One region of the Rouxiella sp. WC2420 genome, then DNA from elsewhere that is predicted to be linked to it. Evidence: predicted binding sites of a transcription regulator. Region 1 holds the regulator's gene; each other region holds the start of a gene.
The links. Region 1 encodes LexA, which represses DNA repair genes until DNA is damaged. Its sites were predicted from a motif close to TNCTGTATGTACATACAGNA; they were not measured.

Region 1 (7,144 bases):
AAACGCGAGTAAAACTTCTCCCCGGCGGGATTACCGCCGGGGTAATCTGCGCTAGAATACCCTCCTGATTTCCTTTATTCGGTAGAGCCTGCTACCCACTCGGAGTGTATCGATGTCTGAGTCAATTGTTCCTTTTCCTGATGCTATTCATTGGTTTGAATACTCTTCTGACGTCCCTCCCGAGGTTGTAGACTGGCTGCTGGAAATGGGCTCGATGACCCGTCGTTTTGAGCAGCACTGTGCAAAAGTCAGTGTGACTCCGCAGCGTGAGGGATTTATCAGCCGAGAAGAGCTCAGCGATGAAGAGGCTGCACAGCTGCCGCCAAGCGAGCGTTATTGGCTGCGCGAAGTGGTGCTGTTTGGCGATGAGGTTCCATGGTTGCTGGGCCGAACAGTGATCCCGGTAGAAACACTGACCGGCCCCGATCACGCACTGGTCGATCTTGGCACCTTGCCGCTGGGGCGTTATTTGTTCAGTGGAAATCAATTAAGCCGTGACTATATTCATCTTGGACAGCAGGCAAAGCACTGGGCCAGACGTTCACGCCTGCGACTTTCTGATAAGCCTCTGCTGCTCACTGAAATCTTTTTAACTGCTTCACCCGTTTATCAATCATCCAATAAAGCCGAAACGGGCAAGGCGTAATCACACTATATCAAGGGAGAACAATAGGTTGATAGAGACTGCAAAGCAGGGACAATGGCGTGACTACTGCCGTTTGATGAGAATAGATAAGCCGATTGGCTCACTGTTATTAATGTGGCCGACGCTGTGGGCGCTGTGGTTGGCGAGCGACGGTAAGCCACCCATCAAGATCCTGATTGTGTTCGTGTTGGGAGTTTTCTTCATGCGCGCCGCGGGCTGCGTTATCAATGATTACGCCGACAGAAAAGTAGACGGTCATGTCAAACGAACCGCTGCACGCCCTCTGGCGAGTGGCGCCGTGACCAGCGGACAGGCCAAGAAGTTGTTTGGCGCGCTGGTGCTGGCTTCGTTCTGCCTGGTGCTGTTGCTAAACGGCAAAACTATTATGCTTTCAGTCGTTGGACTGGCGCTGGCGTGGGTTTATCCTTTCGTCAAACGTGTTAGCAACCTGCCGCAAGTGGTGCTCGGTGCGGCTTTTGGCTGGGCTATTCCGATGGCATTTATGGCGGTAAGCGAATCGCTGCCGCTGAGCTGTTGGTTGCTGTTTATCGCAAATTTCTGCTGGACCGTGGCTTACGATACTCAGTATGCAATGGTTGACCGCGACGACGACCTCAAGATTGGTGTGAAGTCTACCGCCATTCTGTTTGGTCGCAATGACAACCTGATCATCGGGCTGTTGCAGCTGGCTACGCTGGTATTGATGGCGCTGGTAGGGCATTTGACTCATCTTGGCGCGCCATTTTACTGGTCGCTGTTATTAGCCGGCTGCCTGTTTGTCCATCAGCAAAAGATGACTGCAAAACGCGAGCGCGACCAGTGTTTTCAGGCTTTTCGTAATAACAATTATGTCGGCATGGTGATGTTTATCGGTATCTTGCTTAGTCTGACGATGAGCGCCGCATAGCTTCCAGCTACATAAGAAAAACCCCGGTAAACGTTGAGCTTGCCGGGGTTTTTTATTTCAGCGTAAAAAGCCGTAATTAGTGGTCAGTATCTCTGACGTCTATCTTGGCTTCGACGGGGGGTTCGGTCGCCAGCGGCAGCTCGGACGGCATGCCAGCGCTTTCGATAGTCAAACGAATGTCTGGCGTAATCAGATCTCTGAGGATGGTGTAAATCTCGAAGGTATGCTCCGGGATAGCATCACCAATATCATTGATATAACCTTCATCGCGCAATGTGCCTACCAGTGTAGTAAACACTGCTTTATCAAAGAATTCCGGCGCGTTGATACCGTGCAGCACGGACAAACGCTGCGCCATAATCCGACTTTCTTTTTCCAGCGCGCCGCGACTAATGCTCGGGTTGTTGCTGAGTAGCGAAAGGGTGATTGCGAAGCGTTGCAAAGTTTCGCGCACGCCCGCAGCCAGCAGCTGGAGAGGGCGGCTGCGTAACGGATTCAACATCAATTGATCGCCGTCGATCAGAATAAGCTCCTGACGCACCAGCTCGGCACTCAACACTTCAAGCAACGCCGGAAGCTGTTCTTTGCTGTAATGCATAAACAGTTCGGCTTTAATCATTGGATAGATAAGCTCGACCTGACGCAGCACCTCAGTCTTGCTCACCGTATTATGATGCAACACGATGCTGGCGAGCAGCGAAGGCATGACCAGCAAATGATGAATATTATTGCGGTAATAGGTCATCAGCACTGCCTGATCGCGCGGCAGAATGATGATATCGCCAATATTGTCCTTCTCGACCTGGAACTTGTTCATGTTCAGGGCGTGATCCAGCAGCTGGTCAGCGGTCAGGTCAGGCACCGTCGAGTCAGCAGTGTACGGCGCATTGCGCAACAGTTGCAGATAACAATTGAGCTGCTCAATCAGTTGCTCGCGAGTCAGTGAGCGCTGACGCGAAGCCAGCAACGCGGTTGAGCACAGGTTCATGGCGTTGGCTGCCGCAGCATTGTTGATGCGTACCATGATTTTGTCGGCGATGTCTTGCACGGTTGGCGTTAGCCAGCTTGGACGGTGTGCCTCGATAGGGTCAATCGAGTCGCGCCACTGAGGGACCTTTTTATTCAAATAAGGCGTCAGGTGCAGCGGCTCGCCAAAGTTTACGTAGCCTTGACCCAGGTTGCGAAGTTTGCGCAAACCATTGATCATCTGCAGGAAGCTTTCTTTCTCTTTCGTTGCCCCGCGCAGCTCTTTGGCATAGGTGCCTACCTCCATCACGTGTTCGTAACCGATATAAATCGGTACCAGAGTGATAGGGCGTGAACCGCCGCGCAGCATGGCCTGAATAGTCATGGCGAGAGTGCCGGTTTTTGGTTCCAGCAACCGGCCAGTACGCGAACGCCCGCCTTCGACAAAGTATTCTACCGAGTAACCGCGACTGAACAGTTCACCGAGATATTCGCGAAATACCGTGGAGTAAAGTTTATTGCCTTTAAAGGTGCGGCGAATAAAGAACGCCCCAAGACGGCGAAAGATAGGACCGGCTGGCCAGAAGTTCAGGTTGATACCCGCAGCAATATGTGGAGGAACCAGCCCTTGATGGTAAAGCACGTAAGACAGCAGCAGGTAGTCCATATGGCTACGGTGGCAGGGCACATAAACGATTTCCTGACCATCTTGAGCCAACTGACGCACGCGCTCGGCATTGTGTACATTAATGCCTTTATACAGGCGGTTCCAGGTCCAGCCCAGAACGCGATCGGACAGGCGAACGGCTTCATATTTGAAGTCGGCGGCAATCTCTTCCATCAAGTCGATGGCATTCTGTTGTGCCTTGTCATGAGAGATTTTCTTGCTGCGCGCTTCGTCTTCCACCGCTTTTTCGATGGCTTTCGAGGCCAGCAACTTGTTAAACAAGTCTTGTCGAGCGGGCAGGCGTGGACCTACTGCAGCCAGTCGCTGACGGGAAAAATGCATGCGCGCGACGCGAGCCAATTTGTGGGCTATCGTCTTGTCTGTGCCATGCTGGATGGACATATCACGCAGAGAAACGGTATTGGAAAAGCGCACAAAGCTGTCACGCCCCAGCCACCACACCGCGAAGAATTTCTGCACGCCGTTCAACACGCGCAAATGTGGCGTTTCCTGACCTTCACGACCCGGAGCGCGACCAAACATGACCGAAACTGGCAGCATCTGAATATCCAGATTTGGATTATTACGATGCAGATCCAGGTAATCGTGGAACAGTTTTACTGATTCCTGTTTCGGATGATAATAGGAAAATACGCGAGGACCTTCGCTGACGAAAACGTGGCTTGGCAGATGCACGCCATCGATTTCAAGGGGAATTAGCGGGTCGGGAAGATTCTGCGCCAGGCACTGGGTTCGCAGAGTGAGAAGATCGGCCTTAGAGTTGTAAGGCAAAACGTACAGAATTGGACGAGTTGGATCTAAACGCAACTCCGTCACCGGATCTGTAGGAACGACCTTGCTTCTTACCAGCAAAGAAAGCGGTAAATTCAGCAAGGTATAATAAAGTCTACGCCATCCTGACATAAAAAAACGTAAAGCCTCTTGTTAGCAAGTCGCCGCAAGGATACCAGAAAGCTGGTATGAGATCTGTGGTGATAGAACAACGAAATCAGGCTAAAATGCCTATAAACAAACTTAAGACGTAAAATATAATGCCAAATCAGGTCACTGGATTCACCCGTATATATAAGGCAGCGGGCTATTCTTTAAAAGGATTAAAAGCGGCATGGAAGAATGAAGCCGCTTTTCGAGAGGAAGCTCTCGTTGTGGTCCCTGCTATCTTACTGTCATTTTACCTTGATGTGAGTAGCGTCGAGCGTATTTTAATGGTCGGAACGCTGGTTCTGGTGATTCTTGTCGAATTATTGAACAGCGCCGTTGAAGCTGCCATCGATCGCATCGGTCCAGACATCCATGAGCTTTCCGGTCGCGCCAAAGATATGGGTTCTGCAGCGGTGTTTATCGCCATCGGTTTTGCAATCTTTACCTGGGCGGTAATCCTGCTGCCGCGATGGTTATAATTTATAAGTATTTCAATGTCGCTTTTTGTTCACTCTTTGGTTTTCATTCCACCATTACCTGTATATACTCACAGCTAGACTGTATAAACAACCAGGGGGCGGAATGAAAGCACTAACGGCCAGACAACAAGAGGTCTATGACCTTATTCGCGATCATATCTCCACCACCGGTATGCCGCCAACCCGTGCAGAGATTGCCACTCGTCTGGGGTTCCGCTCACCTAACGCAGCAGAAGAGCATTTGAAAGCTCTGGCGCGTAAAGGGGTGATTGAGATAGTTTCAGGTGCTTCTCGCGGCATTCGCTTGCTGATGGAAGAAGAGGAAGGTCTGCCGCTAGTTGGCCGCGTTGCCGCCGGTGAACCTCTGTTGGCAACCCAGCATATCGAAGCCCATTACCAGGTTGATCCGTCAATGTTCAAACCTAACGCCGATTTCCTGCTGCGCGTCAGCGGTATGTCGATGCGTGATATTGGCATTCTTGATGGCGATCTTCTGGCGGTTCATAAAACGCAGGAAGCTCGCAACGGTCAGGTTGTTGTCGCGCGCATTGACGATGAAGTTACCGTTAAACGTCTCAAAAGGCAGGGTAACACGGTGCAGCTTCTGCCAGAAAATAGCGATTTCGAACCAATTATTGTCGATTTGCGCCAACAAAATTTCAGCATTGAGGGTCTAGCCGTCGGCGTCATCCGCAACGGCGACTGGTCTTAACAATTCCGGTCTCAGGCTGTCCGCCATTAGCATGACGATACTCTTAGTATCGTCATGCTCAAGTGATCCTGTAATCTCTGTATCTCTGTATCTCTGTATCTCTGTATCTCTGTATCTCTGTATCTCTGTATCTCTATATCTCTCTCACGCACGCACGCTACTCCCTATTTCTCCTGCGTTTTACGCTTTATTCCTCTCATAGCTTACTTGGTAGGCAAGATTTTCTCTCAGCCGCCGTCGTGAATGTTAGCTTAAATGACTTTTAAGTATCTTCGACAAAGCGCTATGGGTGCTGGTATTACCAATTGAATTCTCCAAATTATCGTCACGCTTTGAGTGGGAGAAGCTATTCCCGTAACGTGGTCTTTTACAGCTTTGTTTAACATATTCAGGTTAGGCTTCCACCTATTCAGAAATAGTATTGAGTTCTAAACTAAACGGATAGAAAATTTCACGGAGAAGATTGTATGCCTTTTCAATCATTATTTAAAAAATCCAAAAATCCAGCTTTTTCTAAGCAAGCTATTAAAAAAAATAACATTAATACTATGGTAAATAGCCTTGTCGATATTGTTATTGCAGGGCAAGGGGGGAGTAAGACTCTGAATGATAAAAGACTTGCTGATACGTCCGTAAAATTACAAGAATTTTACGGACTGCTGGTAGAGGATGGAAATCTTACAGAGAAAGGGCAAATTTCAAATAATTCTAAAGGTTTCAAAACTCCTCCTGAAAACCTTGTCAATCAAGGTGGCTTGAAAAGTAATTTTTACATTTTTTTAACAGCTTACATGAAGGGGTGTGAGGACGGTCAAATTTATTGCGGGCAGAATCTAAATTCAGATATATATGAGTGGACGAAACAAGTTATCAATAAACAACACAAACATTTTACTCCGACAGCCGCAAAAAGCTTAATAGATAAGATGAGTAAGGCAGCAGATCTTCGGATTAGCGAAGCGGAATTTAAGAAAAATCCTGGTGCCCGGAATGCGGAGACTCTGGATGAGGCCATAGATTTTGTCTATTTCATGGCTGGCAGGTGTGATAATGAAACCGCGTGGAAGGATTTTGGGGTTGAATTATATAATGATAAATGGCCAGATTTAAATAAAATAACTTATACAAAAGCTCAACAGGTCTATAAAAAAAGGAATGATGCTGGTGATTACCGGCTTGTTCCAGAAGACAATTGATACTCATCGATTTAACCAACTCTTTAACTAACTCTTAGTGCATCTCGATTCGGCGTTGAAGCTAGTGGCCCCTTTAGAAGCACGATAGCTGGTTTTAAATGCTTTAGATTAATCCTAGTTATGGCTTTATCCCCTAAAATATCCTGCATGGTCGAAACCATCGACTACAATTAGTTATGTTGATAAGCATTTATCTAATGCAGTAAAACCTAAGCTTAACAGGAGAGTTTATTATGAATAAGGACCAAGCAGACGGTAACTGGAAGCAGTTCAAAGGTAAAATCAAAGAGAAATGGGGTAAGTTGACCGACGATGACCTGACCGTGGTCGAAGGTAAACGCGATCAGCTTGTAGGGAAGATTCAGGAAAGATACGGATATCAGAAAGATCAGGCTGAAAAGGAACTTAAGTCCTGGGAATCAGATAACAAATACCACTGGTAAGTGCTGATATCTCTGAATCTGCATCCTGAGAATTAAAGCTGCTCCTACCCAAGGCGCTTTTCAGGATGCAGGGTACAAGGATGTACCCAATTAATTCATTTATATCTAAACATTTCGCAAACCTTCATCGAATTACCTTCATTCCTTTGTAAATCGACTCATTGCGCATGCCTGATTTTGTCGCTG
Region 2 (7,144 bases), 2.5 Mb from region 1:
CTGTACGCCACCGACCGAGTCATAAACCATCACCGCACCATCAAGCACTCGCATCGAACGTTCCACTTCAATGGTGAAATCGACGTGCCCCGGTGTGTCGATAATATTAATGCGGTGCTCTTCAAGAGAGTGGTCCATTCCGCGCCAGAAACAGGTCACCGCCGCCGAGGTAATAGTGATGCCACGCTCTTGCTCCTGCTCCATCCAGTCCGTAGTTGCTCCACCGTCGTGCACTTCGCCTAATTTATGGTTCATGCCGGTGTAGAACAGGATGCGCTCGGTGGTGGTCGTTTTACCGGCGTCGATGTGTGCTGAGATACCGATATTGCGGTAGCGCTCAATGGGAGTTTTGCGAGCCATATAATATCCTTAGTGAGGATGGCTAATTAATCAGGCGAGGATTTCTTCCCCGTCGGCGTTAACATCTTGTTGTAAAGCGTTAGCATACTACAACTGTACGAGTATATACGAACAATCGTTAATGGCTATCAGTGTCATAGCGTTAGGCTTAGAGATGCGCCGTTGCAACGATGAGAACGTCTGAGCTATCATTCGCGGCTTAAAAGCCTGTTGGAAGGCCATTAAACCGTTCGCGGCTTAAAAGCCTGTTGGAAGGCCATTAAACCGTTTTAATGAGTATTGAACAGGAAAGATATGATTGCCAATCACCCAGAACGTGAGCAGATCCGCCTGGAAAATGTCCTGATGGCCATGGGAAACCCGCTGCGCCTGGCGGTGGTACAAAAGCTGGCCGGGGGTGGCGAACACCCCTGCGGCACACTTTTGCAGGGACTGTCGAAATCGACCCTGACCCATCACTGGCGAGTGTTGCGTGATAGCGGTGTGATTTGGCAACGGCCCGACGGGCGCGCCAACTTGTTGTCTCTGCGCCGCGAGGATTTAGACGCGCGCTTCCCGGGGCTGCTCGACTCTCTGCTGCACGCGGCTGAAAACGACACCATTACGCTAGAATCAACCTCCCGTCACCTGCGTGGCGAGAATGACGACGAAGAATAAAACTTAACTCGACTCTTCAAGCTGATTTTTCACCAGTTCACAAAAAGTGTTAACCATCGCCGAAGCCTGTGTTTCCTTGCGCTGAGTAAGATCTTTACGCGGCGTTGGCTCTTTTCTTTGTGCCAGATAAAGTGGCGCGTGTAATTCGGCATCCGCCGCCAGCGGCAGGTAAACCACGCCGTCACCGCCCAGCCTGACCATACAGGCAGGAACGATGGAAACACCTAATCCCGCGCCTACCAAGCTTAAACACGAGGTCAGACGCGGCGCTTCCTGTACAATACGCGGGCTAAATCCCGCCCGATAGCAGGCCGCAAGAATAGCGTCGTACAGCCCCTGCCCGGCTGGACGTCGATAAAGTATAAATCCTTCATTTAGCAACGTTTTCAAGGCTACGGCATTGCTGGCCCCCTGCGCCAACGGATGTCCCACCGGCAAGGCAACCATCATCGGCTCTTGCAATATTCGCTCGATTTTGAGTTCAGGCATGCCCAGCACCGGAGTGCGCACAAAAGCCACGTCCAGCGTGCGGTTCACCAATCCCTGTAATAACTCGGTACTGCCAGACTCTTCCAACTGGGTAGTAACCATTGGGTAAACTTCACGATAGCGGCGCAGCACGTTGGGTACAAAAGCGTGCAGCGCCGCAGAACTGGTAAAACCGATGCGAATATTCCCCTGTTTACCTTCGGTCGCCCGTTGCATGGTGGCCAACAGTGTTTCTGACCGCTCGAGCAAGGCTTTTGCCTCCTGATACAGCACTTTACCCACCTCTGTTGGCTCAACGCCGCGCGGATAACGCTGCAGTAGCTTGACATTAAACTCCTCTTCAAGGGCCTGCAAAAGACGGGTCAACGGCGGTTGCTGGATAAACAATCGCTGCGCTGCACGGGTAATGTTGCCTTCTTCGACCACGGTTACAAATGCCCTTAGTCGGCGTAATTCAATCTCTGCCATACCTTTTAGGTATCCTTTATGTTCTTCAAATGCATTAGACATCGCAGCACAGCAACTGGCATCATACTTAAAAACCATACCTCAATTAACTTTTATTATCACTGAGCGCTTCATGTCAGCACCTATAAATAGCAATGCCAGCAGTGAGCAGATTATCGAGCATCACCCTGTAAAACCGGGATGTCGTGAACTTTTTATGGGCTTTTTTATTTTAGGATTGACCGGTTTCGGCGGCGTTCTGCCAATGGCACGGCGGATGATAGTCGAAAAGAAAAATTGGCTGAACGGTGATGAGTTTACCGAGCTGCTGGGCCTGTGCCAGTTTCTGCCGGGCGGCAATATCATTAATTTGTCAGTAGCACTCGGCAATGAGTTTCAGGGACTGCGCGGGGCTTTGGCCGCTATTTTCGGTCTAATTCTCGCGCCTACGGCGATTGTGGTCTGCCTGGGGGTAGTCTATGCCCGCTACCAAAACGATCCGATTGTCGAACACCTGTTTGCCGGTCTGGCAGCTGGCGCGGCGGGCCTGCTTTTATCGACCGGCATTAAAATGCTGCTGCCATTGAAAGGCAAATGGTTACAGTTGACGATAGTCATTGTTGGGATTATCGCTATCGCAGGCCTCAGGCTACCCATGCTGCTGGTGATGCTGGTACTGGCACCTGTCAGCATCTTTCTGTTCTGGAGAAGCCAGCAATGATCGGCGTTTTGATCACCTTGGGGCTGCTGTTTACCCAGCTTTCAGTGATGGCCTTTGGCGGTGGCAATACCATCCTGCCCGAGATGCAGCGTGAAGTCGTGCAGAACCATCATTGGATGAGCGCCCAGGAATTCAGTGCTCTGTTTGCTTTAGCCCAGGCGGCACCAGGCCCAAACATGATGATCGTGCCTTTAGTTGGCTGGCAAGTCGCCGGCTGGGCCGGTTTACTGGTGTCATCGCTGGCAAAATTCGGGCCGTCGTCAATTATCACCTTAATCGTGATGGGCGGCTGGAAACGTTACAAAGACAAACCGTGGCGTCGCATTGTACAAAGCGGGCTGGTACCAGTGACTGTCGGCCTGGTAGTGTCCAGCGGACTGCTGATCGCCGAGGCTTCGGCCACCAGCGTGGCGCTGGGCGGCGTGATAGTGCTCTGCACGCTGCTGGCAATGAATAAAAAGATTCACCCACTGTGGGTGTTGGCCGTTGGCGCCGTGCTGGGCCTGATCTTTGCCTGATAATATTTAATTTTTCCCAATGGCGGTTTAACACGGCATCTAAAAGCCGGATGTTAAATCTCGATAAAACCGCCATCACCGCGTTGCGACAATCGACAGGTAGCCTCAAGGAAGAAGCTCTTGTCGGTTGACCCCATTGCTAGATTCTTTGCCCTCTCTACAGGCGCTTTGCCCGTTAACTGCGATTTTGAGCAGTGGAGGGGTCATATCCGATAACAAACTCGCGCCAGAAGAAAACTGTGCTGCCGACAGCAACTCGCTAAGTCCAATGGGCACGCTCACCCAGCACTATGGAATTCGTAAGGTCTCAGCCACGGGCGCGCTTTTGGCACTGCTTGGCACTCGGGTGTTTATTTTGCTCGCAGCAATACAGTTGTTAACATTCTTGGCATCACCGCGCCTGCCTGCTCGGCTCGACCAGCAAAAACGCTTCCGACAGAACGGAGGCGTTTGTAGACAAAACTCGACAGTCAGCGAACAATCTAAAACTCTGTAACACTTTAAATCTCAAATAATTATGCCGCTTTTATCGCACGAATCTTCTTACCCTCCTCCGCCTCTGTAGAAACAGTTTCGGATGTTTCTGCATTTTCAATAACTGGTTCAAACTGCTGCTCTTTTGCCTCTAATTCAGGCAGCCTGCTGGTACGCAGAATATGCTGGACAGCTTCTTTTTGCTCGGCAAGGAACAAGCCGGTATTTTCAGCCTGAGCATCATCAAGTTCAAGCCCGCTCTGTAACAGCCAGTCAGTGAAAACCTCAGCCATATCAAGCATTTTGTCATAGGCATCGGCTTCTTTCTTGCTGGCAAATGTCATTTTCTCTTCACCTTTTCTGACTACCACAAATTTTGTTTCAACAGCCATGATTAACCTCCTATACTGTAATTATATACAGTATAGCAGTAACATTCGCTGGATGCAGCTTCATTTTCACTTTATTGTCATAAATGTTGTGCTTTATAAGCTATGTGGAAATTTAGTATTTTAATTGTCTACACTTAGTCAAACGTTGATGGATGTTGGTTATCAGGAATAGTTGCACGGAGGAACCATGTTGGGTTATGTCGCCTATTTAGTGCAAAGCAGAGGAGTGCCCTTATGATAATAACCGCTTTGGTGGCTGCGATTATATGCAGCGTTCTCGTTTTCATGCAGTTTGCGTCTCTCGCCGTCTCTTTATGGCGGATCACCCGTAAAATGAATCAGGATGCCCTGCCGGAAACGCTGCCTTTTATTGCAGTCATGAGACCTCTTTGCGGCAAAGATACCTACGAAGAGGAAACCTTGCGGTCTAGTTTCCTGCTCGATTACCCAGATTATGAAATACTGTTTTGTGTCGCCTCGCAATCTGACCCGGTTGTCGGGTTGGTAGAACAGCTGATGGCTGAGTATCCCCGGCAGCGAGCGAGACTATTGATCGGTGACGATAAAATTTCCGCCAATCCTAAGTTAAATAATCTAAACAAGGCTTGGTTCCAAACCTCCGCAAAATGGGCAGTGATGGCTGATAGCAATCTGCTGTTGCCTGCCAATTACCTGCAAATGCTGCTTTCCTCTTATGACGAAGAGGCCGGAATGGTCAGTTCTCCGGCTATCGGCGTGCGTCCCAAGAATATCTGGGGGGCACTCGAAGCCGCCACGCTTAACACCTATCAAGCCCGCTGGCAGTTCCTTTCTGACTGGGCCGGTGCTGGATTTGCCCAGGGTAAAACCATGTTTTGGCGCTGCGATGTGCTCAATAACGGCGGTGGCATGCCTGCGCTAGGGCGTGAGATCGCAGAGGATTTGGCAGCAACCAAGGTGGTTCGCCGCGCAGGTTTGAAAGTACGATTGGCTCCTCAGCCGTTTGCACATCCGATTGGCAAGCGGAGTTTGTCCGCAGTTTGGGGACGACAGCTGCGCTGGGCACGTATCAGGCGTTCGGGCGTCTTCTGGCTGTTTCTGCCTGAAATCACGCAAGGGCTGTTGCCGGCACTGATTGCGGCTATTTATTTGTCGGCCAGCGGTAACGTTTCCTGGTACTTCCCCCCTGCCCTGACCGTACTTTGGTATGCTGCCGAATGGATTTTCGCTCGCACTTTAGGCTGGCCACATAAGTGGCGCGACGTGCTCGCCATGGTAATTCGCGATATCATGCTGCCGGCGTTATGGATTTGGTGCTGGGCCGGACGCAGTTTTGTCTGGCGTGGAACGATGCTGAAAAACGAGACATCTGCCACAGTCAACGAGCAACACGGGAAGTAATAAGGATAAATTTCGGCATGTTCGATCTGCAGTCGATTGAAGAGTTAGTAAGAGAATATGGTTTACTGTTACTTGCCCCCTTGGCAGTTATCGAGGGGCCAATTGTTACTGTGATTGCTGCCTATGCTGCCAGGTTGGGCTACTTTAGCTTACCGGCGGTGTGTATCATCGTTATTCTTGCCGACCTGATCGGCGATGCCGGATATTATTGTCTGGGTCGCTGGGCGATACAGTCCAACGGTGAACCGCCTAAATGGTTGAGTTTCCTGGGTCTGAACAAGGCGAGACTGGCCACCGTGGTGGCCAGCTTTGATAAGCACGGCGGCCGTTTGTTGGTAATAGGAAAACTCACCCATTCAGCGGGCGCTGTAGTGCTCGTGGCCTCTGGAATGGCGCGTATGCGCTTTAGTCATTTTATTTTCTATAATGCCGTGGCGCAGGTGCCTAAAAGCCTGTTTTTTGTCGCCATTGGTTGGTCATTTGGACACGTGATTGGGCAGGTCGATCACTGGATTGCCTATCTTTCAGTGGGTATGTTGCTGCTGTTGATCGCAGGAGGCGTCGTATGGATAAAAACGCAGAAAGGATAAGCGTGAGCTGCATTATTCCGGCTCACAATGAGGCTCGGCGCATCGGTAAAGTTTTGGACGCCGTCGTTGGGCATCCACTGATTGGCGAAATTATTGTCGTTGATGATTGCTCTTCTGACGATACCGCCGCACAGGCACAGCGTGATGGCGTCAAGCTTATCCCTTTGCCACAGAACCTCGGCAAAAGTGGTGCGGTTGCAAGCGGTATTGCGGCCGCCTCGGGCAGCCATTTGCTGCTGCTGGATGCTGACTTGGTAGGATTGACGGCCAACGATATCAACGCCTTGCTGCAGTCAGTTCTTTCACAGCAGGTGGATGTCAGCCTGAGCCTGCGGCGTAACAGCCCGCGGCTTTGGCACCTGATTGGTCTGGACTATATTTCCGGCGAACGCGTGTTTCCTCGTAGTCTGGTGGCTTCACGACTGGCCGAGATTCGCGCGTTGGCAAACTTTGGTCTGGAGGTTTGGCTCAACCGACTGTGGATTGCAGAAAATTACCGCATCGCAGTGGTCCATTGGCCCGACGTTATTAGCCCGTATAAAGCACAAAAAATGGGCTGGCTGCGCGGCATTAAAGCTGACTGCGCCATGACGCGGGATATTTTGCGCACCATCAGTCCAAGGCAGATACTGCAACAAATTATGGCGATGAAACGCCAATCCCCGCCTCTGCCCCAGCCAAACGATGCCTCTGCATCATAATAACCAGGATCGGTCTCTTGACTGAGCCGATCCGTTTCTTGATTTTCAGTTCTGCATTTCAATATCCGAGCCGATAAAAGCTTTAAGCTCTGCCGATGATGCCTGCTCGAAGAAGGTCTCGGCTCGTCCCTGTTCGCCAATTTTCCCATTGTGCATAAAGATAATCCTGTCTGCAATCTGGCGAGCAAATGCCATTTCATGAGTCACCAGCACCATAGTCATCCCACCTTTTGCCAGCATGGCCATTACAGCAAGCACCTCGGCAGTAAGCTCGGGGTCCAGCGCCGAGGTCACCTCATCAAACAGCATGACCTTGGGTTTCATTGCCAGCGACCGCGCGATTGCAACCCGCTGCTGCTGGCCGCCAGATAGCTGACTGGCATAACTTTCGGCCTTGTCCGCCAGCCCAACCATC
Region 3 (7,144 bases), 1.4 Mb from region 1:
GGAGACCGGGAATGTGATTTATCTATGTTGCCGCTATATCCGAATATTCCTAATCAGGTTATTGATGGTTATCAAAGTATTACCCCGCTTCCAGCTGGCTATATTGATCGTCAAACGGTGTATCAGCTTTATTATCTATTGAATCGCAGTAACCTGTTTGGCGGACAGCATGAAGTGGTCGCGCAACGCGCCATTGAGAGATTATTACACGATAAATAATGGCAATAATGGGCAATTTCCAGAGGAAAAATAAAGCCTGAACATATCCTTATGCTCAGGCTTTATTCTATTTAGAATGCTTAACTTACCGAGATTAACGCGTGGTGTTTATTGCCCCAGTAAACCTAATAATTTCAAAACGAAATAGGCAATAACTGCAATAATTAGCGGCAGAATATATAGCGGGAAAATCTGCAGGAAGATGGTGTGTCGAGGAATAACAATCTTCTCTTCAATTTGCTGCTGTGTTCTGGCTTCGCTTGCACGAGTCTGTTCCAGAATCAGCTGATCCTGCACGCCCTCACGGATGTGACGCACCTGACGGGACATCCGCGCGCCGCTGGCCTGCAGAGCCAATCCAACAAAAATCAGCCAGTAAATTACGATAAACATCAGATTGGCGCTGGTGATGCCCTGCCCTAATACCGGCTGCGGCGCGTTATACCAGAATGCATTCAGAAACGGGGTGTTAAACTTGGCCATATCCACCATGACGTGGACGAAATCAACCATCACCGCATTAATGCCCTTCTCGCCTTTGGCTTGCGCATAAAAGAAATTAAGCATCGAAATAACCGTCGATAGCAAAGCTGGGATGAAAATGACCCATCCCAGGATCCGTTTTAAGACGGCTACACGGCCTGCTTGTTGATACGTCATGAATTCCCCTTGTTAGGACGTCTCTTAGAAGCGTCAGTTTAACCATAGTTATCGAAACACGCCCAAAATTTTAGTTAACATCTTTGAATGGCTCATTATTTCGGCGCTGAGCACAGAGTTTGGGTGTGTTATGCTCTTTTTATCATCAAGCTAATTCAGTGTAACTGGGAGTTTTAAAAATGAGTCATGTAAAACCCGTTCAGGCCGCAATTTTTGACATGGATGGACTTCTGATTGATTCAGAGCCTTTCTGGATGGAGTCCGAGTTGGAGGTTTTCGCCAGTATCGGTGTCGATATTTCCAAAAAACATCTTGTTCCCAGTACATTAGGGTTACGAATCGACCAGACGGTTCGCATGTGGGCACGCGTTCTGCCGTGGCAAGGCCCCAGCGAAGCCGAGGTAACGGCACGAATTATCGCCACTACCGTTGAAAAGGTTGCAGCGACCCGCCCTCTGCTGCCCGGTGTAGAACACGCTTTGAAACTCTGTCAGTCCCAGGGTTTGAAAATTGGTATCGCCTCGGCATCGCCGCTGCACATGATTAATCAGGTGCTGGATATGTTTAATCTTCAATCGTATTTCGAGACGCGACAATCGGCAGAATATCTGGCTTACAGCAAGCCACATCCAGAAGTTTATTTGCTGGCCGCTGCTGAATTAGGTATTGATCCACTGGATTGCGTCACTCTGGAAGATTCCTTTAACGGCATGATCGCGACCAAAGCGGCACGAATGCGCTCGATTGTCGTTCCTGACAAGCAACATGCCGCGGACCCGCGCTGGGCGCTGGCCGATGCAAAGCTTTCATCATTAGAACAACTGACGTCAGCGCATTTGGGCTTGTAGGTTTTGAAAACCGTATTTCTATCATGGCGGCCTCTTGAGTCCGCTATTTTTTTGACCTGCATCACAAACTTAAGAATCGCAACCAATAAAAATAAAACATCATTTCATTTTTATTGAATTCACATACCAATACTTCTATGCTTCTCTCATCGACGAAATCAAGCAGTGGTTACTGCTGCGATTAATTCCCCATTGGTTACGATGAAGAGGTTCCGCTATGCAAGTCCGCCAAAGTATTCACAGCGATCACGCCAAACAGCTCGATACCGCAGGATTACGCCGCGAGTTTTTGATCGAGAAAATCTTTGAGAAAGATGCTTACACCCTGACTTACAGTCATATTGACCGCATTATCATCGGCGGTGTAATGCCGGTTCAAAAGGCCGTGACGGTCGGAGATGAAGTCGGTAAACAACTCGGCGTTAGCTACTTCCTTGAACGTCGTGAACTGGGAGTGATCAATATTGGCGGACCCGGACTTATAAAGGTCGACGGAAAAACCTATGAAATTGGCAACCAAGAGGCGCTGTATGTAGGCAAAGGTGCCCGACAGGTTGAGTTCAGCAGCATTGATGCGGCACGCCCGGCCAAGTTCTATTACAACAGTGCGCCTGCACACACTCGTTTCCCGGACAAGAAAATAACGCTGGCAGAAGCTTCGCCTCAAACTCTGGGCGACGCCAGTACCAGCAATCGCCGCACTATCAATAAATTTATCGTTCCCGATGTACTCGAAACTTGCCAGTTAACCATGGGGCTAACCAAGCTCGAGGAAGGCAGCCTGTGGAACACTATGCCTTGCCACACCCACGATCGCCGCATGGAAGTATATTTCTATTTTGATATGGATGACGATACCGCCGTGTTCCACATGATGGGGCAGCCACAGGAAACGCGTCATTTGCTGGTCCACAACGAACAGGCGGTGATTTCTCCAAGCTGGTCGATTCACTCGGGCGTAGGCACCAAGCGTTACACCTTTATCTGGGGCATGGTTGGCGAAAATCAGGTGTTTGATGATATGGACCACGTTGCCGTTAACGCGCTCAGATAAACCTTTTATTAAGCAACGTCAGACAGGATACCGCTATGGTGCTGAACAGCTTTGATCTTCAGGGAAAGGTGGCGATCGTCACCGGCTGCAATACTGGGCTAGGACAAGCCATGGCAATCGGTCTAGCGCAGGCCGGTTGTGACATAGTCGGAGTGAATCGCTCACAACCCATTGAAACTATGGATAAAATACATGCTCTGGGCCGTAGATTTCTTGATTTACGAGCCGATCTGACCAGTATAGAAGCCATACCGCGCCTGCTTGAGACCGCGATCGGTGAGATGGGGCAAATAAATATTCTGGTCAATAACGCTGGAATTATTCGCCGCGAAGATGCGTTGAATTTTTCGGAGCAAGACTGGGATGACGTGATGAACGTCAACAGCAAGACGCTGTTTTTTATGGCTCAGGCCGTTGCTCGACAGTTTATCAAGCAAGGCAGTGGTGGAAAAATCATTAACATCGCCTCAATGCTGTCTTTCCAGGGCGGGATCCGCGTACCCTCTTATACTGCTTCGAAAAGCGCGGTGATGGGTATTACCCGCCTGCTGGCCAATGAATGGGCCAAGCATAAAATCAATGTGAATGCGATTGCGCCCGGTTATATGGTCACCAACAACACCGAGCAACTGCGCGCCGATGAGGATCGTAGCCAGGCTATTCTGGACCGTATTCCGGCCGGGCGCTGGGGCGAACAGCAGGATATCATGGGGCCTGTGGTGTTTCTGGCCTCGGCAGCCTCCGACTATGTCAATGGCTACACTCTAGCCGTTGATGGCGGCTGGCTGGCCAGATAGTGACAAAACGTCACATTACACTGTCACAACGCAACTATTTTTACCTTAGTTATCAATTAATTGACAAATAGTTACAGGGTAACACCTTCCGCAGAAAATCGCTTTCATCTATACTGGATAAAATAACAGTTATTCAGTTCGGATGCATTATGACTGCGGAAGGTCATCTCATTTTTTCCATTGCTTGCGCAGTGTTCGCCAAAAAGGCCCAGCTATCGCCAGAGCTTGCTCATGGTGACTGGTGGCATATTATCCCGGCTTCGCTGCTGACCTCACTACTTCCGGATATCGATCATCCTAAATCTCTGTTAGGGCAACGGCTGCGATGGATTTCACAACCCATAGCACGCATGTTTGGTCATCGTGGATTTACTCACAGTCTTTTGGCAGTTGCCGCCGGAGTGTTTCTGCTTAAAACGCGTCTTCCCCACGACTGGGTAATTCCGATTGATGCACTGCACGGGATGGTGATCGGCTATTTAAGCCATATTTTGGCTGACATGCTCACACCGGCCGGCGTTCCGCTGCTGTGGCCCTGCCGATGGCGCTTTCGTCTACCATTGATTAGCAGCCAAAAAGGCAACCAGCTGGAACGAATGTTTTGTCTGATTATGGTTGGACTGACGCTGTTTTGGCCTAACTGGTCGCCCATCATTGATGCAATCAACCCGCATGGCCTAAGTTTTATTTTGAAGTATTTAACTTAAATTGAAGAATTTAAATTAAGTCCGCCAAAAATTCCGGCCAAGTTTATGGACACGCTTATTAATCCCGTTTGGACTAAATTAAAAAGCATGCAACCTCCATCAGTGATAGTCGCGGTAATCGACAAGAACAGCTGTTTTCGCAGCCGGGATTCATGCATAGCCTGAATTTCCGCAGTAGAGCCTGTCCAATAAAACTTCTCCAATACATTGTGCCTACCAATCAATTGGTTGCATATAACCAAAAGAAATAATGAATTCTTTTTGGTTATAATGTTGCACCTTTGCAGTCTGCTATTCTACGCCCATCGTTACATCCTGAAATGTTGCTCTTTGCGCGGCATCATCAAAACATTTTTCATAAGTTTTCTCTGGAGCTTTGGGTATGAATCTTCCGCTGGTATTAAACGTGGTGGTTTTTGTTGCCCTCCTTTTGCTGTTGGCTAAATCAAGCCGTTCGCAATGGAGTTTGGCAAAGAAGGTTCTCGTAGGCCTGTTGGTCGGCGTAGTCTTCGGTCTGGCATTACAGCTAATCTATGGTCCCGACAGCGCTGTTTTGAAGAACTCTATCCCGTGGTTCAATATTGTTGGTAACGGCTATGTCCAGCTATTGCAAATGATTGTGATGCCGCTGGTGTTTGTGTCAATTCTTAGCGCCGTTGCTCGTCTGCATAATGCGTCTTCATTGGGTAAAATCAGTTTCCTGACGATTGGTACACTGCTGTTTACCACGCTGATTGCCGCTTTAGTGGGTGTATTCGTGACCAAACTGTTCGGCCTGACGGCTGAAGGACTGGTACAAGGCACCCAGGAAACCGCGCGTCTGGCGGCTCTGCAAACCAACTACGTGGGCAAAGTTGCCGATTTGACCGTACCGCAAATGGTGCTGTCATTTATTCCGAAAAATCCGTTTGCAGATTTGACCGGCGCAAGCCCGACGTCGATCATTAGCGTGGTGATTTTCTCTGCTTTTGTGGGCGTAGCGGCGCTGCAGCTGGTGAAGGATGACGCCGAAAAAGGACCTAAAGTTCTGGCCTTTATCGAGATTATGCAATCTTGGGTGATGAAGCTGGTACGCCTGGTCATGAAGTTAACCCCTTACGGCGTGATGGCGCTGATGACCAAAGTGGTTGCTGGTTCGAATATCCACGACATCATCAAGCTGGGCAGTTTCGTTGTGGCGTCATACCTCGGACTGGCGATTATGTTTGCGGTTCACGCCCTGCTGCTGTCGTTTACCGGTGTGAATCCTGCCAAGTTCTTCCGCAAGGTTTGGCCGGTGTTGTCTTTTGCCTTCACCAGCCGTTCCAGCGCGGCCACTATCCCGCTAAGCGTAGAAGCGCAAACTCGTCGTTTAGGTATTCCTGAATCAATCGCAAGTTTCGCGGCTTCGTTTGGCGCCACCATCGGCCAAAACGGCTGTGCCGGTCTTTATCCGACCATGCTGGCGGTAATGGTTGCTCCTACCGTGGGCATCAATCCGTTTGAGCCAATGTGGATTGCAACGCTGGTTGGCATTGTCACTCTTAGCTCTGCTGGCGTGGCAGGCGTAGGCGGCGGTGCAACCTTTGCTGCGCTGATTGTTCTGCCCGCCATGGGTCTACCGGTTACGCTGGTCGCGTTGCTGATTTCCATCGAACCCTTGATCGACATGGGGCGCACCGCGCTAAACGTTAGCGGTTCAATGACCGCTGGCACTATTACCAGTCAACTGCTTAAACTCACCGATAAAAAAGTGATGGATGAAGAAGAGCACGCCGAACTGGCACACCGCTAATATCATCCCCGGAAATGCAAAAAAGGCGAAGCTGATGGGCTTCGCCTTTCTTTATATATCAAGCTGAAAGTCAGAACGGGTACTGATGAAAGCCCATCTGTTCGGAAATATTACGCGCGGCAGTGTGCAGCATCGCTACATAATCTTTCTTACTTTCTTCAGAAAAACGAATAGTAGGGAAAGAAATACTCAGCCCGGCAATCACTACGCCAAAACGGTCAAAAACCGGAACGGCGATACAGCGCAATCCTTGCTCTTGCTCTTCAATATCCTCGCCATAACCTTGCTCGCGGACTTTCTCCAACACTTTGACCAGGCTCGGCGCATCGGCAATAGTATTATCGGTGCTGCGTGTGAACTGAATCCCGGCTAACAGTGCCTCAACATCATTATGTTCACCCCATGCCAGCAGGACCTTGCCAATTGCAGTGCTGTGCAATGGATTACGGCGACCAATGCGCGAATGCATGCGCAGGTTATACATCGAGTCAATTTTATGGATGTAAACAATGCCGTCTTCGTCCAACGCGCCAAGGTGAATGGTCTCGCGCGTTAAACGCGAAATCTCACGCATCTGAATATCGGCGCTGCGGATCAGATCGACGTTTTGCAACGCCTTGGCACCCAGCTCAAACAGTTTCAGCGTCAGGGTATACTTCTCTGACTCCCCTTCCTGATCGACATAACCTAATGACTTCATCGTCTGCAGGAAACGATAAACAGTGCTTTTCGACATCATTACGCGCTGCGAAAGCTCGGTGATGCCTATCTCGCGCTCGTCGCCCAAAGCCTGCAAAATACCAAACACTTTCAACACCGATGAGACAGAATCGGGCTGCTTATCAAGGTCTGCGATAGCCATAGTTTTACCTGTCATGAGATTGTTTTATGCATTATTTCATAAATAATGGGCAGATACTTTTTTTGTTTCATAAAAAATGGAACAGCATTTCTATGAGAATGAACCATGCAAAAGGGGTTTGTGATAAAAATGTTAACTCCTGTTACAATTAATTAAGTTGTTACACGCCGCCGCGCTTCAGACGCAGACTAGTTAGCGTGATAATATTACCCACTCTTATAAG

Region 2: AB3G37_RS09800 (YebG family protein) is a predicted target of LexA. The motif match lies at 4,072-4,091, and genes of this name have one in related genera.
Region 3: AB3G37_RS16065 (metal-dependent hydrolase) is a predicted target of LexA. The motif match lies at 3,690-3,709, and genes of this name have one in related genera.

The regions. Positions count from the first base shown of each region.
Region 1 covers NZ_CP165628.1:4,896,940-4,904,083, reverse strand. Annotated here, with positions in the region: gene psiE (phosphate-starvation-inducible protein PsiE) at 1-12, shown strand, start outside; gene ubiC (chorismate lyase) at 113-646, shown strand; gene ubiA (4-hydroxybenzoate octaprenyltransferase) at 723-1,553, shown strand; gene plsB (glycerol-3-phosphate 1-O-acyltransferase PlsB) at 1,630-4,110, opposite strand; gene AB3G37_RS22585 (diacylglycerol kinase) at 4,239-4,607, shown strand; gene lexA (transcriptional repressor LexA) at 4,711-5,319, shown strand; gene AB3G37_RS22575 (hypothetical protein) at 5,787-6,515, shown strand; gene AB3G37_RS22570 (CsbD family protein) at 6,749-6,958, shown strand.
Region 2 covers NZ_CP165628.1:2,112,587-2,119,730, reverse strand. Annotated here, with positions in the region: gene fusA (elongation factor G) at 1-360, opposite strand, end outside; gene AB3G37_RS09825 (helix-turn-helix transcriptional regulator) at 655-1,017, shown strand; gene AB3G37_RS09820 (LysR family transcriptional regulator) at 1,021-1,974, opposite strand; gene AB3G37_RS09815 (chromate transporter) at 2,087-2,674, shown strand; gene AB3G37_RS09810 (chromate transporter) at 2,671-3,192, shown strand; gene AB3G37_RS09805 (hypothetical protein) at 3,320-3,688, shown strand; gene AB3G37_RS09800 (YebG family protein) at 3,708-4,058, opposite strand; gene AB3G37_RS09795 (ceramide glucosyltransferase) at 4,293-5,438, shown strand; gene AB3G37_RS09790 (DedA family protein) at 5,456-6,028, shown strand; gene AB3G37_RS09785 (glycosyltransferase family 2 protein) at 6,004-6,729, shown strand; gene AB3G37_RS09780 (amino acid ABC transporter ATP-binding protein) at 6,775-7,144, opposite strand, start outside.
Region 3 covers NZ_CP165628.1:3,475,589-3,482,732, forward strand. Annotated here, with positions in the region: gene AB3G37_RS16040 (fructosamine kinase family protein) at 1-219, shown strand, start outside; gene AB3G37_RS16045 (YniB family protein) at 328-879, opposite strand; gene hxpB (hexitol phosphatase HxpB) at 1,059-1,727, shown strand; gene kduI (5-dehydro-4-deoxy-D-glucuronate isomerase) at 1,945-2,781, shown strand; gene kduD (2-dehydro-3-deoxy-D-gluconate 5-dehydrogenase KduD) at 2,817-3,578, shown strand; gene AB3G37_RS16065 (metal-dependent hydrolase) at 3,728-4,285, shown strand; gene AB3G37_RS16070 (L-cystine transporter) at 4,668-6,059, shown strand; gene kdgR (DNA-binding transcriptional regulator KdgR) at 6,130-6,921, opposite strand.